Regions from separate parts of the Romboutsia lituseburensis genome, predicted to be linked through region 1. Evidence: riboswitches for the same ligand, from Rfam matches in the RefSeq annotation. Region 1 holds a riboswitch; each other region holds the start of a gene.

Region 1 (10,841 bases):
TAAATAAATATAAAAATTTAAATTTAAAACTAATAGATGAAAGTATTTATGTTTTCAAAATATTTAAAGAAATAATAGATTATAGTGAAGAAAATAAAGAAAATGTTGTAACAAAACTTTATGAAAATATAAATACTAAAAAGCCATTTAATTTGTTTAAATTAATGAGAGAAAATTTTAATATAAATTCATTAAAGTTTAGATATTCAATCAGACTAGCAATAGGGATATCAATAATGGTATTTTTAGCTCAGATTACTAATATTAATCATGAATCTTGGATAATACTTAGTTGCTATGTAGTGTTACAACCATATAAAGAGGATGGACTTATAAAAGCTCAAAAAAGATTTATAGGGGTTATTATAGGAGTAACTATATTTTTTATAGTATTTAGTATAATTAAAGATCGTATATCAATTCAAGTTGTACTATTTATAGGGTTTATAGGATATTTTTATTTCGCAGATTATAGTAAAAAAGTTGTAATGACTACAATATTATCTTTAACTGTAGCATCGATATCTGAAAATATACACACCATATCTATAAATAGATTTATACTTGTAACAACAGGCATAGTTATAGGACTTTTATTTAATAAATATTTTTTACCATATAACATAGAAGATTCTATAAAAGAACTTAAGTATAAATACAAAAAAAATACAAGGCAAATGTTAAATGAATTAGATGAAATAAAGCATGGTAGATTAAATATGTTGAATATTATAAATTTATCTATAGATAGAAATAAAATTGAACAAAATTTGATTTTAAATAGTAATAAGTTAAATAAAGGTAATATAAATACGTTTATTCATGATCAAAGTATAAAAATGGGTAGTGAAAAATATTTAATATTAAACTATCTATATTTAAATTACTATCAAAAAAGAAGCAATTTTAATTGAAAAATAAGTAGAAAAAAGATAGAGAGCTAATATTAGATCTCTATTTTTTTTTATATTTATAAATTTTTGCTAGGGTTAATTACACTTAAAGCATCCATAAATAATTTTATAGATGTCATTTATTAATATAATTTAATCTTTGTCTAATGTTGACTTTAACAATATTAATGATACAATTAATATTGTTAAAGTCAATATGGAAAAAAATGTTAATTAAGTTAAAGGGGAAGAATATGAATGAAAAAAAATTACCACAATGGATATTATCATTAGACGAAGAAGATTTAAATTTTATAAAAAACTTCATAATTACATCAGGATCATTAAAGGAAATATCTAAGTTATATGAAGTTTCTTATCCAACAGTTAGACTTCGTTTAGATAAACTAATTCAAAAAATAGATTTAAATGATAAGCAAGAACAGCAACCTTTTTGTACATTTATAAAAGGTCTAGCAATTGATTCTAAAATTGATTTAGAAACTGCAAAAATGATTATTGAAAAATATAAAGAAGAAAAGGAGGAAAAATAATATGTTTAAATTTTTTATGGCAATAATGGTAGCAATTGTTGTATTAGCAACACAACAATATTTAAGTACAAGAAAAAATTGGGTTATGGGAGGATTTTTACCTATTATATGGTTAGGATTTTCAATTTGGATAATTTATTTTAGTCACTTAAAAACTAACCATTCTTTAATACCAGCATGTGTAGTAATGTTTTTAACTTTAATGTGTGTTTGGGCAGAAGGAAGAGAGTCACTTAAAAAGAGAATAAATGAAGAACTAAATAAAATGAAAATACATGATATTAAGTAATAATATATGTTAAGCAAAGAGGGGATAGCATTGGAAAGATATTTTGATAAAATAAGTTTATTTAAAATAATATAATAAGATTAATTCTGAGATTGTAGACTCTATACTATCTGAACCTGTAGCAAAATCAAGCTTTATTTCAACTGTATTTTTATTCACTTTTACCGTTATACTAGCACCAATTGTTGAAGAAATTGTATTTAGGGGAATATTACTTCGTAGAATTTCTTTCAAATTTGGGATTCGTAAGGGAATAATCCTATCATCTATTGTATTTGCAATCCTTCATCCAGGTCTTGGACATATTTTTTCATTTATAGCAGGTGTAATTTTCTCATTGATATACTTAAAATACAACAATATTTTAATAAATACCATAACTCATATGTGTCACAACCTTGTATATTTTTTAGGTACGGTGTTCTCAATGTTTTTTACAAATCAAAATACATCTATATCTAATATAGAAAGTACTATATATATTTTTGTAGGGGTATTGGGACTTATATTTTCTTTTAGATATTTATTTAAGTATGTAAAAGTAAATTTTCCTGATAAAGATAGTGAAAAGAATGTATTGCTTTAAACTACTAAGTTTATTATCTTCATAACTTATATTAAGTAGTGTATAATAACTATACGACAAAATGAAAGGGGGACGAACTGTTTTGAATTGGATAACATTATTATTTTTTGCAATATGCTCAGTCATTACAGCGGTTATATCTTTTATTTCTGAATTATCTGTAAGTATGTCTAGATTTACTGCTAGTGAGTCATATCCGGGAGATATTACTTTTGATGAAAAAGTGTTTTTTTTCATATCCCATAATATCATTTTTTTTATTTTACTTGTATTAATTGTTTTTCCACTAAAACGATTACTAAAAAATAAAATTACTTCAAAGAAAACTAATTTTAATATTTATACTATTTTTATATTATCAATAGTTATATTCGCTATTTACAGATATGTATATATTTTTAGTTAGATTAGAGTAGTATAAAATTGTTAAAAATGAGACAATTATGCATATTATGAAAAACATGACACAATTATGGTATAAGATGGTTACAAATTTTAATTAGGAACTGTTAAAATATGACTATATAGGGGCTGATATTAGTTGGGATAGACCTATAGTAAAGATAAACTATGATAATAATGAGCTTATATTAAAAATAGGAAGCAAAGAAGCTATAAAAAATGGAAAAACTATAAGTTTAGAAAAAGAACCATACATATACAAAGGTAGAACTATGGTTCCATTAAGATTTGTATCAGAATCTTTAGGATTAACAGTAAATTATAGAGATAAGAAAGTAGATATAATAACACCTAAACTAAAAATAAACAATATAGAAATAGATTCAATAGATAACTATTGTCCTATGACTATGGGGGGAATACTTTCTAAAAATAAAAATAATCTCTATGCTACTCGTATCAATAATGTAATAGAAGCTTCTAAAACTAATGAAGTAGATATTGATAAATTTTCTGAAAGATTGTATGACTGGAAAGGAAAAGAGTATTTCCATGAAAATTATGAATATGCATTTTTAGATAAATCAAATAATAAAATAGCAGAGTATAAAACGTATACATGTCCTGATTGGAGTGATATAAATAATCCAAAAACTATTTGTTTAATGGAAGACGTTACAAATTCAAAGTGGTACGTTATTAAAACACAAGATTTAAAAAAATTTCAATCATTATATGGTATAGGTGAATGGACACTTATATCAAATACTGTTGCATAGAAAAAATTGGATTTAATTGTTATTTTAAATTCTATTTACCTTATGATATATTTTTACTTGGAATAAAATAAATTGGAGGAGTTTTATGAGGAATAACATTATTAAAGTACTTATCTTTACATTTATATCATTTATATTCTTTGATTATAATTCGTATGATATAAATGCTAATGAAAAATTATCAACTAGTACAAATATACAGAATGAGGAAGTAAATATACCTGATAAAATTTTAAAAGAAGTTGTATTAAGAACATTAGGTAAAAATCCTATGGATAGTATAACTATAACTATATCTGACATGGAATCTTTAACTAGTTTAAGTTTCTGGGCAGCATTTTCTTCTGATAAAATTTCGAATTTAGAGGGAATACAATACGCTAAAAATTTAAAATACTTAGATGTTAGCTATAATAAAATATCAGATATAGGGCCACTAACAAATTTAACAAATTTAAAGGACTTAGATGTTAGTTATAATAAAATATCAGATATAGGTCCATTAAGAAATTTAACAAAATTAGAACGCTTAAATTTAGATTCTAATCATATTTTAGATTTTAGTCCACTTAAAAACTTGCCGAATAAGGAAAAATTTAGGTATGGAACTATATTAGAACAAAATGTATATTATGATGAAGTTCGTTTAACAGGTGATAGTTTTAAGATTAAAAATCCATTTATAGGTATTGATGGAGAAATGCTAACTGAACTGTATGGTCAACGTTATGGGAATTATATGGGAAGGTCTGAAGGTGATTATCTAATATGGGACAATATAACGGAAAAAGATATTAGAGAGTCAAATTTTCAACTAATAGCGGCTTATTATTGGGATTATTACTATGATGGAATGCATGATTATAATCGTGTTAGTGAATTACATATACCAATAGCACCGTTTAATGATATATATAATCACTGGGCAGAGGATACTATAAGAGAATATGAACGTAAAAAAATAATTGCGAAAGATGTTAGGTTTAGACCTAATGAAGCTATGACTAGAGCAGAATTTGTAAAAATATTTAATAAAACATTTAAGCTAAGCAAGCATAGTGGGAAAACATTTAAAGATACTAAAAATCATTGGGCATATTATGAAATTGATATTGCAGTAACTAATGGAGTATGTAATGGAAAAACAGAAACAGAATTTAAACCTGATGATCCTATAACAAGGCAAGAAGCTGCGACTATGTTATCAAACTACTTGAATTTATCTGACAATAACATAGACAAAATAGTTAAATACAAAGATAGCAATGACATATCTAGCTGGGCTAAGCCTTCAGTAGAAGGTGTAATTGAAAAAGGCTATATGGGTGGATATAGTGACAATACATTTAGGCCTAAGAATAAAATAACAAGAGCAGAAGCATTATCTATGTTAAGTAGAATAAAATAAAAATATAACTTATATAAAAAACAGCGTGAGTTTAATACTTTATAAAACTCATGCTGTTTTAATTTAATATAATTTATATTTTAAATCGCTTTTTTGTCTAAATCACTATTAATAGAATTAATATGAGACATATAAAGCTTTGTCTCCTTAATAACAACAGGCATAAGTAGTATTAGAGCAATTAAATTTGGAATAGCCATAAGACCATTAACTATATCTGCAATTATCCATACCATTTCTAATTTCAAGAAAGAACCTAAAAGAACCATCAAAACAAATACTAATCTATATCCTTTTATACCTTTAGTACCAAATAAGAACTCAAAGCATCTTTCTCCATAATAACTCCAACCAAGTATAGTTGTAAAAGCAAATAAACTTAAACTAAGAGTTAAAAATAAAGGACCTACATTCGGTAGCACACTTTTAAAAGCGGCCTGTGTCATAAGAGCACCGTTTAAATCTCCAGTCCAAACCCCTGATAATATAATAGCAAAACCAGTAAGTGAACATATAATTAAACTGTCTATAAAAGTACCAGTCATAGATATAAGACCTTGTTCAGCTGGCCAATTAGTTTTAGCCGCAGCGGCAGCAATTGGAGCACTACCAAGTCCTGATTCATTTGAAAATACACCACGAGCGATACCATTTCTAATAGCCATAGCAACACTAGAACCTAAAAAACCACCTACAGCAGCAGTTGAGTTAAATGCCCCATCAAATATAAGTGTAAATGTAGTCGGAATTTTATTAAATGAAGTAAACACAATTAATAAACACATAAAGATATATATACCAGACATAAATGGAACTATAGCTGTTGCCACTTTAGATATATTTTGAATTCCACCAAATATAACTAAGGCTACGATTAAAGTTAATATAATACCAGTAATTCTTGGATCTATTCCAAAGCTACCATTTATAGAATCTGTTATAGAGTTAACTTGAGTAAATGTACCTATCCCAAGTAATGCTACTAAAATACCACTTACAGCAAAGAATATTGCAAGAGGCTTGAACTTTTGTCCTAGACCATTAACTATATAGTACATAGGACCTCCAGATGTTTGGCCATTTTCGTCCTTAGTTCTATATTTTATAGCAAGAACACCTTCAGCATACTTAGTTGCCATACCAAAGAATGCTGCAAGCCACATCCAAAATAGTGCTCCTGGTCCACCTACCTTTATAGCAGTAGCAACACCGACAATGTTACCAGTACCAACAGTAGCAGCAAGAGCTGTACATAGTGCTGAGAAACTAGAAATATCACCATTTCCATTGTTTTCAGCCTTAAAAATTAATCTTAATGCAGTTGGAAGTTTAGTGATTTGTAAAAATCCAAGTCTGAAAGTAAATAAGACACCAGTACCAACTAATAATACTAGTAATGGTGGTCCCCATATAAATGAGTCCACAGAGTTTAAAACATCAATTAAATTCATAAAGAACACCCCTCATATCATTGTTTAATAAATTAAACAATTTAAAATTTTAAGCTAAATAAATCTTTGGAGTAAAATGAATTAATTGACAGGAATGAAGAAAAAAGTTTATCCCTAAAAATAACATTTAAACAAAATCATATTTTAAAAACCTTAGAATAAGATTAAACTTTTCAATAAGATTAAATTTTGCAATAGAATTAATTTTGAAATAAGATTTTGTTATAAAATAATAAAAGCTAAATCTAATATTAGATTTAGCTCTGGATAAACGAACGTACTATAAATGAGTACCAAAAAAGTACTAAAAAATAGTTTATAATCCCTGTCCTTTTGCCTGAGAGATTGAGCAGTATTGCCTTGCCCCTTCGGCGCCTATAATAGGTCTCTCCAGAGTTCCCTAAACTTTACAGTCCTACTTTAGAAAAAGTACCTGAGAGTGCGACTCCGTCGGTGTGTTAAAATTAACAACTCTTCTATAAAGCTTCAAACGGGTATTTAATTATGTTAGCATTATTCACTATCTATAATATTAAATAAACTAAAAAATGTCAACAATTTAATTCGTTTCGTATACTAACAATTGAATGAAATATGGAAAAAATGTATATTTATTGCATATAAAATTATTTAAATTAGTAGATACTTCAAAATATATGTTAATATAATAATTATGTAAAACAATATGCTCATATGGGCAATCAAAGGAAGGTAATAGAATGAAGAAGATATTAGTACTAGCAGAAAAACCTTCAGTAGGTAGAGATATAGCTAGAGTATTAGGATGTAAAAATGAAAAAAATGGATATATAGAAGGACCAAAATATATAGTAACATGGGCACTAGGACATTTAGTAACATTAGCAGACACAGAAAGTTATGGTCAGCAATACAAATCTTGGAATATAGATGATTTACCAATACTTCCAAAGTATTTAAAAACTGTAGTAATTAAAAAAACTAGTAAACAATTTAACACAGTAAAAGCTCAAATGAATAGAGAAGATGTATCTGAAATAGTAATAGCAACAGATGCAGGACGTGAAGGAGAGCTTGTTGCTAGATGGATAATAGAAAAAGCACAAGTTAAAAAGCCACTAAAGCGTTTATGGATATCATCAAGTACAGATAAAGCAATAAAAGATGGATTTAATAAACTTAAAGATGCTAAAGAGTATGAAAATCTATATCATTCAGCAATAGCAAGAGCAGAAGCTGACTGGATAGTTGGGATAAATGCAACTCGTGCACTTACAACAAAGCACAACGCACAACTTTCATGTGGTAGAGTACAAACTCCAACACTAGCAATGATACTAAAAAGAGAAAATGAAATAATGGAATTTAAACCTAAAAACTACTATGGAATAAACGTAATAGGAACTAAAGGATCAAGTAGCCTTAAATTTACATGGGTAGATAACAAAAACTCAAGTAGTAGCTTTAACGAAGAAAAAGTAGATAATACAATAAAGAAAATAAATAACTCAAAAATAGAAGTAACAAAAGTAAATAAAAGTCATAAGAAAAAATATTCACCAGCACTATATGACTTAACAGAATTACAAAGAGATGCAAATAAAATATTTGGATATTCAGCAAAAGAAACACTATCAATAATGCAAAAACTATACGAACATCACAAAGTACTTACTTATCCAAGAACAGACTCTAGATACTTAACTACTGACATAGTAGAAACATTATCTGATAGAATAAAAGCAGTAAATGTAAGTGATTACTCAAGAGTATGTACAAAACTATTAAAAACAAAAATAAAAGGAAATAAATCATTTGTTGATGACTCAAAAGTAAGTGATCACCATGCGATAATACCAACAGAAGAAAGAGTATTCTTAGGGGATTTAAGTGACAAAGAAAGAAAAATATATGACTTAGTAGTTAAGAGATTCTTAGCAGTACTTTGTCCTCCATTTGAATATGAACAAACAAGTATAGAAGCTAAAATAAATGATGAGAAATTAACTGCTAAAGGTAATAAAATAATATCTTTAGGATGGAGAGAAACATACAAAGATAGCGATGATGAAGAAAGCTATGATAGTATACCAACAGTTAAAGAAGGAGATACGTTAGAGGTAGAAAAGATAAATAAAACTACTGGAAAAACTAACCCTCCATCATATCTAAATGAAGCTAGTTTACTTACACAAATGGAGAAAAATGGACTAGGAACAGTAGCTACAAGAGCAGATATAATAGAAAAATTATTCAATACTTTCCTACTAGAGAAAAAAGGAAAAGACATACACATAACATCAAAAGGTAAGCAATTATTAGAACTTGCACCAAAAGATTTAAAAACACCAGAATTAACATCTTCTTGGGAAAATCAATTAAATGATATATCAAAAGGGAAGTTAAGCAAAAACAAATTTATAGGAGAAATGAAAAATTACTCTACAGATATAGTAAGAGAAATAAAACAAAGTGACTCTAAATTTAAACATGATAACTTAACTAAAAATAGATGCCCAGAGTGTGGAAAGTTCATGCTTGAAGTAAACGGAAAAAGAGGTAAGATGCTAGTTTGTGAAGATAGAGAATGTAACACTAGAAAAACTGTATCACAAACAACAAATGCAAGATGTCCAGTTTGTCATAAAAGACTAGAACTTCGTGGAGAAGGAGAAGGAAAGACATTTGTTTGTAGTTGTGGACATAGAGAAAAATTAAGTACATTTAATAAAAGAAAATCAGAAGAAAAGAATAAAGCATCTAAAAAAGATGTAAATAAATATCTAAAAAATCAAAATAAAACTGAAGAAAACTTCAATAATCCTTTTGCAGCAGCTTTAGCGAAATTAAAGAAATAAAAGTAATATAGTGTCGTTTAAAGAAGTTGAAACAAAGGGAACGATAAAATAATATAAAAAAATATGTAGAAATATACCAAAATTACTCTTAAGAGTAATATGAAATTAAAAAAATGGGTGATACAATAAAAGTATCTTAAATATATTTATATTTAATAAAAATTCCCAAAATTATTGTAAAAAATCGCATTTCTTTTGAGTAATTTAATTCTGATTTTTTTGCAAAAAACTCAAAAAATAGCTTTCGATTATTTCGAAAGTTATTTTTTTTGTAAATAATTTAAGTCATGTAAATATAAAAGGGAGATTGATTAAGACTAAATATATATTTTTTAAAAAAAAGTAGCAAAAGGTAGTAGGAAAAATTATACAATAGTATTATTAAAAATTAATACATAGAGGAATTTAAATTAAAGCTTAGTACGTATATAATCAATAGTGATAAAAAACTTAAACTCAAATTATCAATACAAAAGTCTATTACAAAAAATCTTATTATGATATTGAAAAACTAATTGTGCTTAAAATTAGGAAAAATAACTTCTGAAACTACCAGAAGTTATTTTTTTTTGTAAAAATAACTATCATAATAAGATAAAATTTGTTGTATTTTTAATAAATATACTGAATCAATACTAAAAAGAATAAAAATTATACTTAAGAGTAATTTTCTGAAAATTCGCTGAAAGATACTATTATACTAACTAATACTTTTAAGGAAGGATAACTTTATTTTATGTCATTTAAATATAGGGTATATGGGTTAAATATAGAGTCAGAAATTAAACTGGAAGAACTTATAAAAATAAAAGAAAATCAATGTAATCATATAGATGTAAAAATAAAATATGGTCAAGTCTGTGAGAAAATAAAAAAACAAGTAAATGACAACTCGTGGATAGGTACAGATATAAATGATATTTGTATATATATTAAAGATATTGCAATATACCAAATAAAAAATGGCAATACAATAATAGTAGAACCATTAAAAGATAAGGATAATGAAAGAATAAAATCATTTTTATTAGGATGGTCATTTGGAATATTGTTAATCCAAAGAAAGACTATAGCATTACATGGATCAGCTATATCAAAAGGAGATAAAGCTATTATAATATCAGGAAAAAGTAAAGCTGGTAAATCAACATTAGCATCAGCCCTTAACAATAAAGGATATAAATTTTTATCAGATGATGTAGTAGCACTAGATATGTTAAACGACAATGTACTAGTACATCATGCATATCCAGAAAAGAAAGTGTGTAAAGATGTTATGAAAGTTTTAGGATATGATGAAAAAAACTACAAGATAAATAAACAAAATGCTGAAATAATAAGATACAAAGTACCCGTAACAGAAATATTTGAACCAAATCCTCGTAAAGTAAAAGCTATATTTGAAATAGTATCTAAAGATGAATATAAAAAAGTTAGTATAGAAAAATTAGAAGGAAATAAAAAAATTGACTATATGCTGAATAACATATACTTCTTTGGGGTAGAAAGTTCAATAGGAACGAGACCTGAGTATTTCAAAAAAGCAATTCAATTAATCAATAGTGTTCCTTTGTATAAAATAAAAAGGCCTAGTGGCAAAATAACAATAGAAGATCAGATGAACTTAATAGAAGAAGAATTG
Region 2 (10,841 bases), 130 kb from region 1:
TTTTTCTTCTCTTTCATCAAGAGCAGGATTTCCAAGTGGATGTGGTATTGCTATTGTTGGAACTATTCTATTTGCTCCAACTGTTAAAGATATAGGAACTACTGTACACATATGAACTACAGGAACTTCCATAACTCTTTCTATTTCTTTTACCATCGTTGCACCGCAACGAGTACAAGTGCCTCATGTAGAAGTTAAGATAACAGCTTCTACACCTGCATCTTTTAATTTATTACCTATTTCATTTGCATATTTTTTTGCATTTGCAACAGCTGTACCATTTCCAGTAGTTGTATAAAAAATTTCATGTAATTCTCCTATTAATCCTTCCTTTACCATATCTCTAACTACATCAACAGGTAAAACTCTGTCTGCATCTAAATTAGCATATACTGGATCATATCCACCATGTGCTGTTTCATGTGAATCTTCAGTTAAATTATCAAACCCTGCTAATGAATATTCACCATACTTAGATGCTGAAGAAGACTCTATTCTATCAGGATTTCCTTTTGGTACTATACCACCTGAAGTTACAAGTGCAATTTTAGCATTTGATAAATCTTTTAATGCTTTAGCTGGATTTACTCTATCAAATACTGGCATTGGGTACTCAGTAACAAATTCTTCCCCTTTTATTTTCTTTATAAGCATATCAACAGCTCTTTTTGATCCTCTATCCTCATGGAAGAAGTTAACTCTTAATCCTTGCTCTATATATCCTTCTTCTTTAGGAGAACCTAGTTTTTCTCCATTAGCTAGTTTCTGTGCAAACTTAGCCATTTTAGGAAGTGCCTTTCTCATCCCTGCAGCTGAATCAGATGTTTCCATTATATAAACATCTTTTTTAAACATATCTGCACCTGGATTTTCTACGTACATCCCTGTAAAACAAGGTATGTTTAAATTTTCTTTAACTACTTTAGTTATAGCTCCAGCTGCTACTCCATATCTACCAGCATTAAATGCAGGACCTGCTATGAAAAATTCTGGATTAAATCCTTTTATCATGTCTAATACTTCTTTACTTGCAGTTTCTAGGTTTTCATTAAAGTATGTATCTCCACATACAACTGTTCCAACTACCTCCATATCTTCACCTAACAACTTATTAAGTTGTAAACTTATTGGCGGTAATTTCTCTGCTATATGTGGTTTAGTGTCAGCTTTTTCTTCTCCACCAATTCCAGCAAAGAATTGATTTATATAATGAACTACTCTTAGTTTTCCCATACATTTCACCCCTTTTGTTCAATTAAGCATTAAACTTACAGAATTGATCTCTCATGCTAGTCATTTCTTCTACTATTTCATCTACTTCCAGTACCATTTCCATCATACTTATTTGTTCATCATAAACAGCATCATCAAACTCTGCTTTCATTTCTTCTTCTACAACATGATAAACTCTAAGACCTAATTCAACTCCAGCAAGTGGACCTGCAAATGTTGGATCTCCTGCTGTTACTGTCTCTGCTGCAAGACCTGCAGCTTCGGCTTCAGATGCACCTAATAAAACCACTAAGTTATCAGCTCCATGCTTTTCGCAAGCTTCTTTAACTCTTTTTTGGTTTTCTAAGTCCATAGCCCCAGCAGCCGTTCAGACAAAACATTCTGTTGAAGAAAATATTACTTCTGCTCCTTCTACGGTTTTTACACATTCTTCTATGGCAGGTCCTGGTATACCATCACGGTCACCTATTATAAGGACCTTTTTATTAGCAAGTATGCTCATAATTATCCCCCTTTAATTTTTATGTTTTAAATTTTATACTTTAGATATTTTAATATATTTTTTAATTCATATATCTACTAATAAGTAACTGTAGATAATTTTCCAAATCCTGTTTCATTTGTAGCACCAGTTATAACTTGTATTTCTGCTTCTATACTTCCATCTTCTCTTAAACTTCCAGCAAATCCACCTGCTATAACATCCACAACTTCTATATGGCCTATTACTTTATCCATCTTCGGTAACACTACTAATTCATTTGCATTTCCGCCTGTAACAACTGCATTAGCTCTAACATCAGCATCTGCAAGTGATTGAGAACCTCCATCACGTCCTGCATATTCATCAGTTACTATAACTGTTTTTATATCTTCCATTTCTATTTTTTTGCAGTTCATTATAAGATCTGTATCTGGATTTCCGAAACCTTCTTGCGATATTATAACTGCATCTAATCCTAAGTATTTGCATAATTTTGCAGTCCAGTTAGAAGATCTTTCTTTATCTGCAAGGTATACGTTTTCATTAGTTGCAATTACACCTACAAAGTTTATTTCTTTTCCGTGTTGCTCATATAAATCTTCTACTACAGAGTTATTTATATGAACATATGAAGGGTTTTTGTCACATGCAGAAACACAGTTTCCACTAACTATTGCTCCATCCATAAGCTCAGTTGGATAAAGTAATGTTGGAACTATTTGCTTTGCATCAACTCCATACACATATGTATCATGAAGTAGACCTTGAGTTTGAAGCATATATACATATCCTACTTTAGGAAGATCTGGATACTCTGCTATTGATTCTAATAATGGCTTAGTTTCATAAACTTTAACTTCATTAGGTTCTACATTTCTACCAGCTTCTCCTAGATATGTTGCTGCTTTAAATCCTATCATTCTAACAGCTTTTTCATGATCATGTTGTTTTAATCCATCTACTGGCTCTGCTATAACTACTATATTGTGTAGTTTTGAGAAAGGACAATAATCAGCACCAGGTCCCATCATATCTATTATACCTTCTTGGAAACCAACTATCTTACCTGTAGTCACAACTGCACAACCAGAAAGAGCATGAGTTTTTCCAGTCCCTACCGTTTCAACTTTTGATATTATACCAGGGAATATCCCTCCCTTACCTTCAACTTTAACTCTTGGCTCTATAACATCTTTTACAGGTGTTATTCTTACACTTTCCCCTGGATGAACTAAATCTATATCTATAGATTTTATATGTTCATCTCCACCAATTTCTTTAAGCATCTCTTCTTTATTAACGTATAAAACGCCATCTTTAACTTCTGTTACTTCACCAAATTGAACGTCATTTATAAAGATTTTCCCTAACTCAAGACGCATACGTGCACCCCCTAATTTCCATTTATTAATTTTTTAACAAACCATTCTTTACAACTAGCTCATTTAAATACAAGCTAGTTGTAAGTCATCTATAGAAACTTGAGATATACTCAAATTTATAGCAAATTAATCATTAACTATATATATTTTTTTATCATTTCCTCTATATTAGATCTTGTTGCATCATCTTTAGTTACTTCATCTATCTTAGCTCCATCTTTATATATAGCTATAGTTGGAAGTCCTAATACTTTTTCTTTTATAGCTAATCTTCTTGCTTTAGTTGTATCTAACTTGCAGAATTTAAAATTATCAGCATATTGAGTTGCTAATTCTTCTACTTCTGGAAGTAATGCTTTACAAGGCTCGCATCCTTCACTCCAGAAATCTACAACTACTACTCCTTCATGTTTTAAAACTTCCTCTTCAAAAGTATTCTTGTCTAAAGCTATCATAATTAAATCCCCCTTAATTCTATAAATATTTAGTATAACCACTAAATTATTGAATTTATAATTGTAGTGTTTATACATATCTATTATCTTATTTTAATTTTAATAACTATATTAGGTTTGATTTTCTTTAAATAGTCGAATCAGCTAAATCCCAGTTTTTACTTTCTAAATACTTTTCTGCATTTATAGTAGCTACAGCTCCATCACTAGTTGCTGTTACTACTTGTCTTAGAGTTTTTACTCTACAATCTCCAGCTGCAAAAACACCGTCTATATTTGTTTTCATATCTTCATCAGTTATTATGTATCCTATTCTATCTGTGTCTATCTTCTCTTTAAATATTTCTGTTTGAGGAATTAATCCTATGAATACAAACACACCCATTGTTCCATCTTCTTCATCTGCTTCATATTCAGTAAGTTCTCCTGTTAATCTGTTTTCAAATACAACTTTTTCTACTATTCCATCTCCTATTATCTCTTTTATAGTTGTATTAAACATAAAGTTCATCTTAGGATTTTCTTTAGCTTTTTCTTCTATAGATTTTGCACAAGTTAACTTATCCTCCATTTGAACAATAGTTACTTTTCTTGCAAATTTAGTTAAAAACATACCTTCTTCAACTGCACTATTTCCTCCACCAACTGCAAACACTTCTAAGTCAGTAAAGAAATCTCCATCACAAGTAGCGCAATAAGATACACCTTTTCCTGTTAACTCTTTTTCCCCTGGTGCTCCAAGTTTTCTAGGAGTACATCCTGTAGCTATAACTATTGCTTTTCCTCTATATTTTCCCTTTTCTCCCTTTAATACTTTTATGTCAGAATTTAAATCAGCATCTACTATATTATCTTTCACCATTTCTGCTCCAAAGCCTTTACATTGTTCAACCATTCTTGCTATTAGCTTAGGTCCACTTGCATCTTGTATAGATCCTGGATAATTTGCTACATCATGTGTTGTAACTATTTGTCCACCTGTTTTACCTTTTTCTATTATAAGTGTTTTAAGCTTCGCTCTAGCTCCATAAAGACCTGAAGAAAGTCCTGCTGGTCCTGAACCTATTACAATTAAATCATATATATTTTCCATTCATTTTCCCCCTTTTATATTTAAATTAATATGCACTATAGTATATTATTGATATTTATATAATATAATTTTTTCATTATATAAAAATTTTGTTATATAAATATGTATAAACTTAAAGCTGTATTAATTCAAATAAAATGTAAATATATTCAATTGTAATTAAATCTAATATTTATTTAAATTTAATTATAATTTTATAAGTATTGAATTCTTTGCAAGGTATTTTGTAAAATATCTAAATCAATGACTCTAAAATCTTCTATAACTTTGTTTGGCCAATTTGGAGTTTTTTTATTATTTTGGAATTTACTTGATGTAACTATTGCTTCTTCTATTAAATGTAATGAATTTGTATCTAGATTATTTCCCTTTTTCATTATTATACTTCGATATGGTGTTTCATTTGGCTTTACGCTTCCGTAAAGAGGATGAGATAAAATTTCATACCCCTTATGAACTAGATCTCTGCACTCTTTTAATACTTCTATGTATGTTATATCTTTATGCACTATTTCTTTGTCTGGAATTTGTGATTTAACAATTGGATTATTCGTAACAATTATCATGATATTCTCTCACTTTCACAACTGTATATTTTTCGCATAAAAAAACAGAGAAAACAAATTCCCAATTTGTGCTCCCTGTTAATATATTTTTTCAGAGGTCCGTCTAGATATGGTGTTTGTACCTGAGAATTTCATTTAATTAAATTGGGTACTTAATTAAACTTGTCCCTTCGGTCACTTATAAAAGTTGTCTCCCATATCCTTCACTCGGATATTTAATTTTTATTTATATTTTCTATCTTTTATAAGATAAGTATATAAACTTTCTATAATACTTTCAACAACTTTTTAAAAAAACTTTATTATTTTTTTCGAGTTGATTTTTCATGTTTTAAGCAAATTTATAAATTTATTTTAGTGTTTGTTTATTTTTTAACATTTATTTAGTTTTATTACTTTTTTATATTATAATCTAGACTCTTTTATAAATAAAATTTCTTTATTTTATAATTGTTAGTTGTCAAAAATAAAAAAGCAACTTCATATAAAGCTACTTTTTTATCTTATTAATATATTTAAATTATATTGCCTGTTTTTTTCCAAAATGTATAATCATATAAGTTACTATTGGTATAAGTATTAAAGATATAGTTACAAGTAAATTAGCATATAACACTGGATTTCCAAAAATATTATATGTGTCTGTATTACGGAATAATGCTTCTACACTTATAAGTTCCTCTAAATTTAATTGTCTAAATATAATTGCAAGTTGTTTCGTTGGCATAAATGAACATATAAAAACTGGTACAGAATATATACCTAAAGATATTAACATTGATAGTATATTATTTTTTACTAATAAAGATATAAGCATTACTAGTAGTGTAAATAAAATAATTCCTATAAAACTAAACATTAATCCTCTAATATAATATTGTATTACTGTAATATTATATGGAGTTGCCTCAAAATATCTTAAGCTATTTAAAGCTTGATTCCATCCTTTAAATTTATCAAGTGCAATATAGCTTAAAAATACGCAATTTACAAAAATAAATATTATTGTGCTAAAAATTAATGATGATAGTATTTTTGAAGTTATAAGTTTATTTTTTCCTAACTTCGAGCTTAATACTAACGGTACAGTATTATTTTGATAATCACTACTAAATATAGTGGCAATTCCTACGATAACTAATATTGATAAAAATGGAGCTATCCTCTGAAAATCAGCACCATATATCCATTCCATCTTGTAATGATATGTTTGAGCTTCTTTTTTATCTATCAGGTTATATATATATTCCATATTTTTATATTCAAATGTATCAGTTTTGCCTTCTTGATTTAATTTATCTAAATCTTTTTTAAGTTCACTTTTTTTATACTCTCTATCTCCAACCACATAATCTGGATCAATATCTAAATTATAATCAAAATTTAATATACTGCTAAGTACAAATTCTTCAGCTGAAAGATTATCTTTTTTTCGAAGTTTTTTTTCATAATCCTCATGTTCTTTTATTCGTTCTTTTGTTAAAACTTCTCCTTCATAAGGAGATACAATTTGTTGAACCTCTTCTTTATTTTTTATACCATTAAATTTTAACATTCTTGCATCTCTATAAATTGAAGAACCCATAGACCATAATACTGCTAAAAGTAATACCCACACCATTTTTTTTGAAAAAATTTTTCCTATTTCAAATTTAATTAATTCTACCATGTTTATTCATCCCCCTTAAAAAGTTTTATTTTCATCAAAGTAATATAAAAATACATCTTCTAAATTCGGATGCTCTTCTTTATATTCAAATCCTAAATTTTCAAATTTTTCATCCCCTACTACTCTAACTACAATATTTTCTTTATCTCTTGATATATTAGATATTTTAAATCTATTTTGTATTTCAAGTAGCTTATGTTCTTTAATCTTTATACTATGTACTTTGCCTTTTATTTTATCTACCATCTGATTTGGAGTTAGTTTTTCTACTAGGACTCCGGCTTTCATAACTAGTACTTCATTTGCAATAAATTCAACATCTGAAATTATATGAGTTGATAAAATCACTATTTTATTTTTTGATATATTAGCTATTAAATTTTTAAATCTTATTCTTTCATTTGGGTCTAGTCCTGCCGTTGGTTCATCTAATATAAGTATCTTCGGATCATTTAATAGAGCCTGTGCTATACCGAGTCTTTGCTTCATACCACCTGAAAACTTACCAATTTTCTTTTTTCTATGTTCGTCTAAATTAACAAACTTTAGTATGTCATCAATCTTTATTTTAGCTTCTTCTTTTTCTATTCCTTTTAATGCACTTATATACAGTAAAAATTTCTCTGCACTAAAATTTTTATAAAAACCTATATCTTGAGGTAAATATCCTATTAAATCTCTATAATCTGAACCTAACTCATTTTTATTTTTACCATTAACTAATATTTGTCCCGAGCTTGGATTTGAAACATCTGCTAAGATTCTCATAAGAGTTGTCTTACCTGCTCCATTAAGTCCCAAAAGACCATATATTCCATTGTTTAATGTTACAGTAAAATCATTTACTGCCAACTTATCTTTAAATTTTTTACTTACCCCATTTATACTTAATTCCATTTATATTCCCCTCCTAAAAATCACAATTTTTATAGTCTGTATAATTTATAGACATTTTATAAAATAACTTTGATGCATAAACAGTTAAAATTATTGAAACAATTAACATAAATATTATTGTTAGATTATCTATAGTTAATATATTTTCAATAGTTTTTTCATCTATAGTAGCAGCTTGAATCATCCATATCACTACACATACACCAATGCTATTACTATTTCTATATAAAGAAACTATAACTAATGAAATAGCTGATGTTACAAACATCGGTATTAGTGATAACTTAATCATTTTTAATAGACTTATTTCACAGTTTGTATTATATAAAGCTACAGTCATTATCAAACTTATTAATATAGAAAAAATCAATATAATTACTAGCTTGCATAAAAGTGTTTCTTTCAATGAATACTTATAACTCAATTCTAACTCCCATACATTTTCTTCTTTACCTTTAATTAACTCAAATATTCCAAGTAAAACTGGTATTGGAGACATTATTATAGCACTAGAATATATATTAAAATTAAATTTCTTTGTTGCTATTACACCTAAAAGTATTATTACTAGTGATAATATCCAATAACTTTTACTCACTAAACTTATATTAAATTCGGTTAAATTAAATATTGATTTTATATTTCCTATTAAGACTTGTTTTAATTTTATTGCAATACTTTGTTTAGCTTGTTTTGGTATATATTCTCTGAGTATATCAATAGTATTTTCAATTTTTTCATCATCTACTTTTTTAACAATGTAGCTATCTAAAAATAATTCTATTTCTTTTAAATCCTCATCTATTAAATTATCAAATTCAATATCATTTAAATCATCATAGTTTAGAGTGTAGTCTTCTCCCTGAAATTTCTTCATTTGAATCACCTCCAAGCATTTTTTTCAAATTTTTAACACCATTAAATAATCTTGATTTTATGGTATTTTCATTTTCTCCTGTTACACTACTTATTTCTCTAACTTTTAAGTCTTCATAATATTTTAAAAGTATTGCTTCTCTTTGAAGATTTGGTAATTTATGAATAGCTTGTCTTATTTTATTAGCATCTTCTTTTTTAGATAGAATGTCTATAACATTTTTATCATCTTTTATTTCATGATTATCTATATCTTGCATTTCTTTTCTCTGTTTATATATAGGACTTTTAAAATAGTCTTTATTTGTATTTATTGCTATTTTTAAAATCCAATTTTTAAAGTTACCCTTATCATTGCTAAACTTATCTATATTTTTTATAACTTTTATAAATACTTCTTGGGTCAAATCATATGCTAAATTATAATCAGACGTATTTCTATAAATGAAACTATGTACAAGATCATAGTATCTTTTCACTATTATTTCCATTGCACTTTCATTTCCATTTAGTATTTGATTGATTAGACTTTCATCACTTTGTGCCAAATTTATTCCCCCTTTCACTTATATAACGAGGTATGTTGAAAAAAGGTTTTATATTTTTCAACATTTTTTATTATAATACAATAAATTAATATTACAAATTTTGTAACATAAAAAACATCCCTATTTCTAAGGATGTTTTTTATAGTCATATTTATTTTAAATTTTTATTCAGTTACTCTAATTCTGTCAATAATGCTATCTTTATTAACACTACTATATACAACTAAAGGAACGATTAAACATACTAAAAATAGTGCTATTGTACAAGTTATTAATGCCCCTACTGGATATGTATATGTAGAGAATCTAAGTTGCATAATATTATATCCTAATAATGTAGATAAGCTACCAATTGTAATATTTACAAAGGTTATAATAACACCATAGTATAATCCTTCTAATAATAGCATCTTTTTAAGTTGCTTTTTAGTCATTCCTATAGCTTCCATCATTGCAAATTCTGTTTTTCTAGATATTATACTAGTTATCATAGTATTTACAAAGTTTAGTACACCTATTAATCCTATTATAAATACTGCACTCATTCCTATAATGTTTAAACTAGACTGAAACTTTCTTGCCTCATTTATATACATTTGTTTTGAATTTACTTGAGTGTAAGGATTATTATACTTTCCATTTAGATTTTTTACTTCTTTTGCAACTTTGTTTTTATCAGTTGTATCTACAATCAGTTTTTGGATGTATGGTTTTTCAACTACTTTTTTAAAATCATTTTCATTTACATACATAGATAAATTAAAGTTTTCAGCTCCATCAATTATTACCATTACTTCAAATTGATTTTCAGTATAACCATCTTTTTCAAAGAATTTATTTAAATACTTAAAATCAATTTTGTCGCCAACTTTGATTTTACTATCTTTGTGTCCAACAAGTATTACATATCCACCTTTGTTAAATTTATCTATATCTAAATTGCCTTGTATTACATTAGCTTTACCCCAAAACTCCAATTCACTATTTTCTATCATATTTTTCATTGTATTACCAGAGGATACTCCTGTTAAGTCCAAACTTATAGAGTTTTGCTCTTTCGCTACTTCTCTTGGATCTTTACCATCAAAAAAATCTTTTTTATGTTTTTCTTCTATTTTTTGTGTTAATATTTCTTCTTTTAAATCCCCTTCATATATTACACGCCCTGAATCTTTATATATTTTTTCTACACTTTTAACTTCTTTTATATTTTGAATATCTTTTATTAATTGATTGTCTATAGGTAAGACTTTCTTTTCTTCGTATTTTGCATATTGAGCTAATCCATGCTCTATTTCTACATCTCCTATCAATATACCATCAGCTGCTCTTTCTGGATTAGAGCTAGTTATTATAGTTGAAACAGCTAAAAATATTATACAACTTAAAGACATTGATATTAAAACCAAATATGCTTTTCGTTTATTTCTAAATATATTTGTAAATGCCATTTTATAGAGTTTAGATCCTGATTTACCCTTTTTAAGTTTTCGTTTAACATTTGTACTTCTATCATTATATCTAACCGCATCGACTGGAGATACATTGCTAGCTATTTTTGCAGGTTTATTGCATGATATTCTTACAGTTATATAAGAAAATACCGTTGCAAACACAAATATTACTGGACTAAATGTT
Region 3 (10,841 bases), 3.3 Mb from region 1:
TACTGCTCCACATACACAACCTGATTTTCCTATTCCTATTGGGAATCCAGATGCTAATTTTGTTACGTCATCATCAAATGGTTTACCTAATAAATCATTAATAGTTTTTACAACAGCTTCTGAACAAAAAAATTCTCCTCTTATAAAGTACCCTTCTGCTATACTTCTTACCTCTTCTATTTTTTTAATTTTAGCCTCTTCTTTGTTTGCTTCTTTTATCATATTACTTCTCCCATCTACTCATATAATTTACTGAACTATTTTATCGTAAAAAATATGCCCATGTAAAATAGATATTTCAAATGTATATAAGTTATGTTATAGATTTTATTTATATGTTAATAAAAAAATACCCAAGATTTCTCTTGGGCTCTAGGAATTTATCTTAATTTTGTATATTTATAGCTTATTTATTATGCCAAGTAAGTATTGGCGATTTTACTGCCATAGCTTCATCTACTCTTTTTACAACAGTATTATGTGGGGCAGTTTTAACTATTTCAGGATTTGACTTAGCCTCTTTTGATATTTGTGCCATTGTATCTATAAATCCATTTAAAGTTTCTAAATTTTCTGTTTCTGTTGGTTCTATCATAATTGCTTCATTTATTATTAAAGGGAAATATACTGTAGGTGGATGGTATCCATAATCTAATAATCTTTTTGCTATATCCATAGTTTTAACTTCACTATGGCCTTTGCATATTCCCCCTAGGACAAACTCGTGTTTACATACTGTATCTATTGGCAAGTAATAATATTCTTTTAACTTTTCTTTTAAATAATTAGCATTTAAAACTGCAACTTGACTAGCTTCTTTTAATCCTTCTTTTCCCATAGTTAATATATAAGTGTATGCTTTTACTAATACACCAAAATTTCCATAGAAGTTTTTAACTTTTCCTATTGATTTAGGTTTATTATAATTTAATACATATTCATCTTCATTTCTTTCAACTATAGGCACTGGTAAAAATGGTATTAATTCTTTTTTTACTCCTACTGGTCCACTCCCAGGTCCTCCACCTCCATGAGGAGTTGAAAATGTTTTATGGAGATTTAAATGAACCACATCAAACCCCATATCGCCAGGTCGTGTTATACCCATAATTGCATTCATATTTGCTCCATCATAATATAAAAGCCCTCCTATATTATGGACTAAGCCTGCAATCTCTTTAATATTTTTTTCAAATAATCCAAGAGTACTTGGGTTTGTAAGCATTAATGCAGCTACTTCTTCATCTAAAGCTTCTTTTAATTTTTCTATATCAACTGCTCCATTTTTATCTGATTCTATTTGGACTATTTTAAATCCTGCCATAGAAGCACTTGCCGGATTTGTTCCATGAGATGAGTCTGGAACTATAACTTTGGTTCTTTTAAAATCTCCTCTATTTTCATGATAAGCCTTTATCATCATAAGGCCTGTAAATTCTCCATGAGATCCCGCTGCTGGTTGTAGGGTTACTTCATCCATTCCTGTTATTTCACCTAAAGATTTTGATAAATTGTACATTAATTCTAAGGATCCTTGTACTGTGTTAGTTGATTGATATGGATGAATATTTGTAAATGATGTATTATTAGCCATATCTTCATTTATTTTAGGGTTATATTTCATAGTGCATGATCCTAATGGATAAAATCCCGTATCTACTCCAAAGTTTTTATTTGAAAGTAGAGTATAATGTCTTGCTATATCTAACTCACTAGCCTCAGGTAAATTTAGTTTTTCTTTTCTTAAATTTTTTTCTTCTATTAAATCACTTATATTAATATCTTCTATATCAAGCTTAGGAAGTGAGTATGCTTTTCTACTAATTTTAGATATCTCTATTAATGTTTTATTGTACTCTATCATTTTACATTCCCTCCATAACTTCAACTAACTTATCAATTTCTTGCTTAGTTCTTTTTTCTGTAACACAAAGTAATGTTGTATTTTTTAAATCTGAATATTCATTTTCTACGTTATATCCACCTAATATATTATTTTCTAATAACTTATCATTAACTTCATCTATATTGTCTACTGACTTTAACAAAAATTCTTTAAAGAATTTTCCTTTAAATACAGGTTTAAATTTTTCACTTGATATCAATTGATTGTATGCATAATGTGATTTTTTAATACATTGACTTGATACTTCTTTAAATCCCTCTTTTCCCATTACAGCCATATAAATTGATGCTGTTAATGCATTTAAAGCTTGGTTTGAGCAAATATTAGATGTTGCTTTTTCTCTTCTTACATGTTGCTCTCTAGTTTGTAAAGTTAATACATAGGCTCTATTTCCATCACTATCTATAGTTTCTCCTACTATTCTCCCTGGCATTTTTCTTGTGTATTTAGATTTCGTTGCCATAAATCCAACATATGGTCCACCAAAGTTTAGAGGATTACCTAATGACTGAGCTTCACCAACTACGATGTCCGCACCTATTTCACCTGGAGATTTTAGTATTCCTAAAGATATAGGATCAACACTCATAATAAGGAGAGCTTTATTTTTATGAACTATTTCTTCTATTTGTTCCATTTCTTCTATTATCCCAAAGAAGTTAGGATTTTGTATTAAAACACAAGCTGTGTCTTTATTTACGTTTTCTCTTAATTTATTAATATCTGTAATCCCATATTCATTACAAAAATCCACTTCAACTATTTCACATTTATTAAATTGCATATAAGTTTGTAATACTTTTCTACATTCTGGGTTAACAGTCTTAGGTACAATAATTTTTTTACGTTTAGTTTGACCTACAGCCATTAAACAAGCTTCTACCGCTGCTGTTGCTCCATCATACATAGATGCATTAGCTATTTCCATTTTTGTAAGTTCTGCTATCATTGATTGAAATTCAAATATTACTTGTAATGTACCTTGACTTATTTCCGCTTGATATGGTGTATAGGCTGTATAAAATTCACTTCTTGAAGTTATATGATTTATAATTGATGGAATATAATGATCGTACGCTCCGGCTCCAAGGAAACACGTTAAATTATTTAAGTTTTTATTTTTATTTGCTAATTTATTTATACATTTACTTACTTCTATTTCACTTTTAGCACTTTCTAAGTTTAGGCTTCTATTTAATCTTAGTTCACTCGGTATATCTAGAAATAATTCATCTACTGAACTTAATCCTATACTAGCTAACATTATTTTTTTATCTTCGCTTGTAGTTGGTATATATGAGAATTGATTTATCTGATTGTCATTTTGAATTTTATTATCATCTTTATTTAAATTATATTTTTCTATATTTTTATATTGCTTTTTATAAAATGGTGTTTTTATAATAGTAGCTTTCACTCTTTTCTTTCTTATTGCTATTTCTATTTCATTATCTAATTGTGAATATTTTGAGTCTATAAGTGCAAGACCTATAACTTTATTTAAAGTAGGTGAAGAATATCCTGTTGTTACATATCCTATTACCTCATTATTTGCTAGTACATCATATCCATGTCTAGCTATTCCTTTTCCTAAAACTTCAAATCCTATTAATTTTCTTTTAACTGAACTTTCTTTTTGTGACTCTAAGCTTTTTTTACCTATGAATTTATTTTTATTTAATTTTACAAAGAATGAAAGTCCCGCTTCTAAAGGAGATATATTTTCATTTATTTCATTTCCATATAGAGGTAGACATGCTTCAAATCTTAGAGTATCTCTAGCTCCAAGGCCTATTGGTTTTAAGTTCCCTTTACCTATATTTAATAATTCACTCCATATTTTATTTACATCTTCATTTTTACAATAAATTTCAAATCCATCTTCGCCTGTATATCCAGTTCTAGATACAATGCATTTCATGCCTAAAATATTTATCTCTGATTTAAAATTAAAAAACTTAATTTTATCTAAATTTATATCTGCAATATTTTGAAGTATTTCTTGAGCTTTTGGTCCTTGTATTGCTAATTGAGATATTTCTTTTGATATATTTTTTATATCTATATCATAATTTTCTTTATTTTTTATCATCCAATCAAAGTCTTTTTCTATATTTCCTGCATTTATAACTAATAAAAACTTCTCATTATTAAATTTATATACTAATAAGTCATCTACAACTCCACCATTTTCATAACACATTAGTGTATAAATAATTTCTTCGTCTTTCATATTTTCTATATTATTTGTTACTAAGTTTTGTATAAACTTTTCACTTTCATTTCCTTCTATAATTACTTCTCCCATATGAGAAACATCAAATATTCCAGCACTCTTTCTTACAGCTTCATGTTCCTTAATCATACCTTCATATTCAAGAGGCATATCCCAGCCTCCAAATTCTAAAAACTTAGCACCCATTTCTTTATGTTTTTCATATAAACTAGTTCTTTTTAATTCTACCATACATACTGACTCACTCATCGAAATACCCCCACTTACTTATATAATCTTTTATTTTCCCATTAAAAAAAAGGACATACAAACACAACAAATAAAGTTGCCTGTATATCCTCTGTTTATATACCTGAAAGTTTCAATAATTTTAAAATTATTTTGCTCCTTCGGTGACTTATATTTTAGTTTATAAGTCTTTCCAGATTTCCATCAATTAACGATATGTTTGCCTGAAAGTTTCTTTAAAAATTTGGCTATTTTTAAATTGCTTCTTCGGCTCCTAAAATATTTAGGTCTCTCTCGCTAATCTCATTTGGTAAATATTTAATTTTGATATAATTGTATGAATTAACTTCAATAAAGTCAACTTTTTTTTTGATTTTTTTTGATTATTTTTTTAACAATAATATATTATTCTATTAATTTTTTTAACTAAAATCATTTATTGTTGTAAGTATTTTTAATTTTAAATTTTGATATATATAATTTTCATATTACAAAATTTTTTTTATATTTATAATTTAATTAATAAAGCTATTTATAAATATCCTATAATCTAATTTAAAATTCTCACAAAAAAAGAGTTATTTTAAAATAACTCTTTTTTACTATATACTAATTAGCATCAAAGTCCACATGTATTTTTCCTTGTGGAGTGTTTATATCTATGTATGATAAATTAAAGTTTTCATCCATTATATCTATTTGATATTCGAAGAAAACATCATCTTCTTTTTTAGACATAAATATATAACTTCCATTTTCTTTTTCTTCTATTTCATCACAGATTTCATCGTATATTTCTTCACCATTTACATTACCGTTATAACCAGCATTTTTTATTTTTTCTTCTATTAGTCTGTATATTTCTTCCATGTTGTACCTTCTTTCTTAATAATCCTTAAAATTAGTTTATTATTAATTTATTTATATTGTCAACTATTTTTTAAGTTAAAATACTAGTTTTTTAAATATCTGACATTTCTAAGTTCACAACATTTTCAATATCTAATATATGTAAATTTTCATCACACTTTTCATTTTCTACAACTCTTATCGGAAGATGTATTCTAAAAATAGTTCCTAAGTTTACTTTACTTTCTACTTCAATTTTACCGCCATGGATTTCGACAATATCTTTAACTATGCAAAGCCCGATTCCACTTCCTTCGCTTTTTCTTGTCATTAAGCTGTCTATCTGATAAAACATATAAAAAATCTTATTTATCTTATCTTCGGGTATTCCAACACCACTATCTTTTACTTCTATAACTACATTTTTATATTCTTTTTTTATATAAACATTTATATATCCCTTTAAATTTGTAAACTTTATAGCATTAGACAATAGATTTAAAATCACTCTTTGCATCTGAAGTTTGTCTATAGCTGTAATTATTTCTTCTTCATCTGTATCAAATATCATTTTTAAGCTTTTTTTATTTGCAAATTCTACTGATGATGTAAATATTTCTTCAACTACATCTACTATATTACAGTTTTGTAGTTTTAAATTAAACATACCTGACTCAACCTTGGTAATATCTATTATATTATTAGATATTTTTAGCAATCTGTATGAGTTTTGATTAATATTGTTTAATTTATTTATTGTATCTAACTTATTTATATTTTCATTCAATATATTTCTTTCTAATACTTTAGTTGTTCCTAGTATTATATTTATAGGTGTTCTTAACTCATGACTTAAATTTACTATAAAGTCAGTTTTCAATTTATCTCTTTCTTTTGCTTTATTATATTCTTCTTCTCTTTTCTTTCTATTTTTTTTACAGTTAGCTACATGGTTAAAGCATAAAACAATTGATATTATAATTAAAAATATAGCTATAATAATTAAATGTTTCATCCATATTGGAAGAAGCAATTGATAGTTTTTTTTATTAATTATTTTTGAATTTTCACTTATATTAAATGGATTTATATTGTATTCATAAACACTATTATAGTCAATATATTCCTTAGCTACTGGCTCTATTTCATATGGTATAGAATATATTGATTGACCATTTTTTATTTTTAAAATCATCTCTCCAATTATAGATGCATGTTCTTGACCTATATCTATGAATCCACCTAAAATACTTGAATTTATATATGTTTGGTCATTTGAATAAATTGGATTTTTACTATATTGTTTTATTATTTTTATAGTCTCATTTGGATTTAAATATTTTAAAGAAGACTTACATTGAAATTCACCAGCAATTATGTTTATAGAGTTAGCAAAAGTATCTATTTTTTTTAGATTTTCTATTACATCTTGTATATAATCACTTTGTATATGTCTTATATTAATTGTATTATTTGAGTATATTTTTATAGCATCATCAATTTCAGATCTTACTGACTTACAATATAAGGATTCCTCTGTTATAACATTTATATTTTTCACATCAGGATTTAATCTTTTTATCATTACTATTAAATTTTTGCTATCATCTGTGTGGTAAATTCCTGACATATACTGTTTTTCTTTTTTACAACATCGTTGCTTATTGTCTACTCCACTAAAAACTAAAGGTATTTTATAAAAGCTACTTTCTTTATTAAATATTTCTCCTTTGAAAGATTCGTATGCCTCATCATCTACAGTGTATATTGCATCTATGCTTCCTTTGTGATATTTTTTGTTAAGCATTTCTTTTAATGAATTTATATATTCTATATCGTTTTTATTTCTAAAATCTAAGTATTCAACATTAAAGTTTATATTATCTTCTTTATTTTTTTCCATATATTTTTTTATTCCATCTAATATATTAGATTCCCAATAATGCCCTTGATGATATGAATTTAATATAAGTACATTAAAACCTTCATGTTTATTATTATGCGAGTATATTTTCTGTACATACGAAAACGATATCATTGCGCATAAAATGATACCTAAAATATACTTTAACAGTTTTCCCCCCATATGTCATTTCTCCCCTATTTTGTTCCTATTACTATATTTTTACATTATTTTATGGTTTATAATATATATTTTACATTATTTTATAGTTTTTGTTAAGGAAAGTTATATATAATTTATTAAAGGTACAAATAAATCATATTTTTTATAATTTCAAAACTAACTATGTAATACTTATTTCGATATTTTTCTTAATATATAAAATCTTGAAATTATTAAAAAAATTTAACATTTTATTGAAAATATAACTTATTTTTACTACTATTTAAATTAAATAGGTTATATTTTTATCAACCTATATCAGTTTATCAATTACAATGGGGGTATTTTTATGAAAAAAGTATTTGACAGCTTAATATTTAAATTAGTATTAGCAGTTGTTATAGGTCTATTAATAGGTTTCTATGCGCCTGCTTCTTTTATGAATATTATAGTTACCTTAAAGTATATCTTAGGTCAAGTAATATTCTTTGCGGTTCCTTTAATAATTATCGGATTTATCGCACCTTCTATAGCCAAATTAAAGAGCAATGCTTCTAAATTATTAGGGTACGCTGTTGGGTTTGCTTATATATCATCAGTCGGTGCAGCTACATTTTCAGCTATATTCGGATATATGCTAATACCAAAATTGTCAATTCAATCTACTAATGAAGGTCTAAGACAATTACCAGAACTTATTTTTAAATTAGATATTCCTCAAATTATGCCTGTTATGAGCGCATTATTTTTATCTATAATTTTAGGACTTGCAATAACTTGGACAAAAGCTGATCTGTTTGAAAAATTATTAGATCAGTTCCAAAATATAGTTTTAAGTTTAGTTAATAGAGTGGTTATTCCTTTATTACCATATTTCATAGCTACAACTTTCGCATCTCTTGCTTATGAAGGTTCTATAACTAATCACTTACCTGTATTTATAAAAGTTATAGTTATAGTTTTAATTGGTCATTTTATATGGCTTGCATTGCTTTATGCAGTAGGCGGCGCTATATCTGGTAAAAACCCTATGGAAGTTTTAAAACATTATGGACCAGCTTACTTAACTGCTGTTGGAAGTATGTCCTCAGCTGCCACTCTTCCTGTAGCTTTAGAATGTGCTAAAAAATCTAAAGTACTAAGAAAAGATATTTTAAACTTCTCAGTTCCACTATGCTCTAATATACATCTTTGTGGATCTGTTTTAACAGAAGTATTCTTTGTTATGGTAGTTTCTCAAATATTATACGGTAAACTTCCAAGTGTATCATCTATGGTAGTATTTATAATTTTATTAGGTGTATTTGCTATAGGTGCACCTGGTGTCCCTGGAGGTACAGTAATGGCATCTCTAGGACTTATAACTAGTGTTTTAGCATTTAATGAAACAGGTACTGCTCTTATTTTAACTATATTTGCATTACAAGATAGTTTCGGTACAGCTTGTAACGTTACTGGCGATGGAGCATTAACACTTATGCTTACTGGTATAGCCGATAAGAAAAATATACAAAGTGAAGAAGAATCTGTGGAATTTTAATAAAAAAGCCTTTGGTGTTTATACCAAAGGCTTTTTATTTTATAATTTTTATTATATAAAAATAAAAACTCTTAGACATAATCTAAAAGTTTAATTGGTGAGCGCACAGGGATTCGAACCCCGGACACACGCCTTAGAAGGGCGTTGCTCTATCCAGCTGAGCTATGCACCCATATTTTTATGGAGCTAGTGATAGGAATCGAACCTACAACCTGCTGATTACAAGTCAGCTGCTCTACCGTTGAGCCACACTAGCATCTTGGCGGGAATAACAGGATTCGAACCTGTGACCCATTGATTAACAGTCAATTGCTCTACCAACTGAGCCATATTCCCACAATTGGCGGAGAGGGTGGGATTCGAACCCACGGTGCCGTTAAGCATCACTGGTTTTCAAGACCAGCTCCTTAAACCACTCGGACACCTCTCCGTACTTGGTGATCCATCCGCGACTCGAACGCGGGACACCCTGATTAAAAGTCAGGTGCTCTACCGACTGAGCTAATGGATCATAATATTAAATTGGTGAGCGCACAGGGATTCGAACCCCGGACACACGCCTTAGAAGGGCGTTGCTCTATCCAGCTGAGCTATGCACCCACATTTTTATGGAGCTAGTGATAGGAATCGAACCTACAACCTGCTGATTACAAGTCAGCTGCTCTACCGTTGAGCCACGCTAGCATTTTGGCGGGAATAACAGGACTCGAACCTGTGACCCATTGATTAACAGTCAATTGCTCTACCAACTGAGCCATATTCCCACAATTGGCGGAGAGGGTGGGATTCGAACCCACGGTGCCGTTAAGCATCACTGGTTTTCAAGACCAGCTCCTTAAACCACTCGGACACCTCTCCGTGCTTGGTGATCCATCCGCGACTCGAACGCGGGACACCCTGATTAAAAGTCAGGTGCTCTACCGACTGAGCTAATGGATCATAAATATTAAATTGGTGAGCGCACAGGGATTCGAACCCCGGACACACGCCTTAGAAGGGCGTTGCTCTATCCAGCTGAGCTATGCACCCACATTTTTATGGAGCTAGTGATAGGAATCGAACCTACAACCTGCTGATTACAAGTCAGCTGCTCTACCGTTGAGCCACGCTAGCATTTTGGCGGGAATAACAGGACTCGAACCTGTGACCCATTGATTAACAGTCAATTGCTCTACCAACTGAGCCATATTCCCACAATTGGCGGAGAGGGTGGGATTCGAACCCACGGTGCCGTTAAGCATCACTGGTTTTCAAGACCAGCTCCTTAAACCACTCGGACACCTCTCCGTACTTGGTGATCCATCCGCGACTCGAACGCGGGACACCCTGATTAAAAGTCAGGTGCTCTACCGACTGAGCTAATGGATCATTGTTTATTGTTTTGTTAAGTTCTCACTTGCAAAGACTATTATAGTTATATTTTTTAAATTCGTCAATACATTTTTTCATATTTTTTATATTTTTTTCATTTTTTTTCCTTAAATACCTTTATTTTTAATAATTTCAGCTTTTTAATTTTTTACAATTTTTTTATTTATATTCACTAATATTTAAAATTTATTTTAGCTTTATGTTTATTTTTAATCTTGCTTACCAAACTTATAACTAAAAGTTCCATCACACTTATTATAACTATAGTTCCTCCTGGAGCTAAATCAAAATAGAAAGAAATTATTACGCCTGATATTATGGCAACTTCTCCAAATAAAATCGAATAAAACATTGCGTTTTTAAAGCTTCTAGCTATTTGTATACTCGTTGCAACAGGTATAGCTATTAACGATGAAACTAATAATACACCAACTATTCTTAATGTTATTGTTATACTTGCAGCTACTAAAACCATAAAAATAGTATTTATAAATTTAACAGGTATTTTAGAGAATTTAGCATTATCTTCATCAAAAGTTATAAATAAAAGTTCTTTAAAAAATAATGCTATAAAGAATACTATAACCAAAGCGGTTAAAGTTATTATAACTATATCTTCTTTATTTACTGTAGCTATACTTCCATA

What was found. Region 1 has a riboswitch for glycine ahead of NWE74_RS16555 (alanine/glycine:cation symporter family protein). Riboswitches for the same ligand answer to the same signal wherever they lie in the genome.
Region 2: it holds a riboswitch for glycine, as region 1 does, so the genes downstream of both, NWE74_RS15950 (GrdX family protein) here and NWE74_RS16555 (alanine/glycine:cation symporter family protein) in region 1, are expected to answer to the same signal.
Region 3: it holds a riboswitch for glycine, as region 1 does, so the genes downstream of both, gcvPA (aminomethyl-transferring glycine dehydrogenase subunit GcvPA) here and NWE74_RS16555 (alanine/glycine:cation symporter family protein) in region 1, are expected to answer to the same signal.

The regions. Positions count from the first base shown of each region.
Region 1 is NZ_JANQBQ010000001.1:3,432,430-3,443,270, forward strand. It holds gene NWE74_RS16525 (FUSC family protein) at 1-914, shown strand, start outside; gene NWE74_RS16530 (DUF2089 domain-containing protein) at 1,148-1,447, shown strand; gene NWE74_RS16535 (hypothetical protein) at 1,449-1,736, shown strand; partial or broken gene NWE74_RS19320 (CPBP family intramembrane glutamic endopeptidase) at 1,873-2,127, shown strand; gene NWE74_RS16540 (hypothetical protein) at 2,164-2,322, shown strand; gene NWE74_RS16545 (copper amine oxidase N-terminal domain-containing protein) at 2,847-3,503, shown strand; gene NWE74_RS16550 (S-layer homology domain-containing protein) at 3,589-4,911, shown strand; gene NWE74_RS16555 (alanine/glycine:cation symporter family protein) at 4,992-6,362, opposite strand; glycine riboswitch at 6,678-6,766, opposite strand; gene NWE74_RS16560 (DNA topoisomerase III) at 7,082-9,199, shown strand; gene NWE74_RS16565 (hypothetical protein) at 9,936-10,841, shown strand, end outside.
Region 2 is NZ_JANQBQ010000001.1:3,304,853-3,315,693, reverse strand. It holds gene grdB (glycine reductase complex selenoprotein B) at 1-1,233, opposite strand, end outside; gene grdA (glycine/sarcosine/betaine reductase complex selenoprotein A) at 1,256-1,735, opposite strand; gene NWE74_RS15965 (glycine/sarcosine/betaine reductase component B subunit) at 1,813-3,099, opposite strand; gene trxA (thioredoxin TrxA) at 3,237-3,554, opposite strand; gene trxB (thioredoxin-disulfide reductase) at 3,682-4,647, opposite strand; gene NWE74_RS15950 (GrdX family protein) at 4,842-5,213, opposite strand; glycine riboswitch at 5,314-5,420, opposite strand; gene NWE74_RS15945 (ABC transporter permease subunit) at 5,734-6,882, opposite strand; gene NWE74_RS15940 (ABC transporter ATP-binding protein) at 6,898-7,779, opposite strand; gene NWE74_RS15935 (hypothetical protein) at 7,793-8,656, opposite strand; gene NWE74_RS15930 (RNA polymerase sigma factor) at 8,616-9,203, opposite strand; gene NWE74_RS15925 (ABC transporter permease) at 9,368-10,841, opposite strand, start outside.
Region 3 is NZ_JANQBQ010000001.1:169,163-180,003, reverse strand. It holds gene NWE74_RS00905 (C-GCAxxG-C-C family protein) at 1-222, opposite strand, end outside; gene gcvPB (aminomethyl-transferring glycine dehydrogenase subunit GcvPB) at 407-1,864, opposite strand; gene gcvPA (aminomethyl-transferring glycine dehydrogenase subunit GcvPA) at 1,866-4,391, opposite strand; glycine riboswitch at 4,573-4,677, opposite strand; gene NWE74_RS00885 (hypothetical protein) at 4,980-5,240, opposite strand; gene NWE74_RS00880 (sensor histidine kinase) at 5,332-7,305, opposite strand; gene NWE74_RS00875 (dicarboxylate/amino acid:cation symporter) at 7,634-8,824, shown strand; tRNA gene NWE74_RS00870 (tRNA-Arg) at 8,920-8,996, opposite strand; tRNA gene NWE74_RS00865 (tRNA-Thr) at 9,006-9,080, opposite strand; tRNA gene NWE74_RS00860 (tRNA-Asn) at 9,085-9,160, opposite strand; tRNA gene NWE74_RS00855 (tRNA-Ser) at 9,166-9,254, opposite strand; tRNA gene NWE74_RS00850 (tRNA-Lys) at 9,260-9,335, opposite strand; tRNA gene NWE74_RS00845 (tRNA-Arg) at 9,348-9,424, opposite strand; tRNA gene NWE74_RS00840 (tRNA-Thr) at 9,434-9,508, opposite strand; tRNA gene NWE74_RS00835 (tRNA-Asn) at 9,513-9,588, opposite strand; tRNA gene NWE74_RS00830 (tRNA-Ser) at 9,594-9,682, opposite strand; tRNA gene NWE74_RS00825 (tRNA-Lys) at 9,688-9,763, opposite strand; tRNA gene NWE74_RS00820 (tRNA-Arg) at 9,777-9,853, opposite strand; tRNA gene NWE74_RS00815 (tRNA-Thr) at 9,863-9,937, opposite strand; tRNA gene NWE74_RS00810 (tRNA-Asn) at 9,942-10,017, opposite strand; tRNA gene NWE74_RS00805 (tRNA-Ser) at 10,023-10,111, opposite strand; tRNA gene NWE74_RS00800 (tRNA-Lys) at 10,117-10,192, opposite strand; gene NWE74_RS00795 (metal ABC transporter permease) at 10,368-10,841, opposite strand, start outside.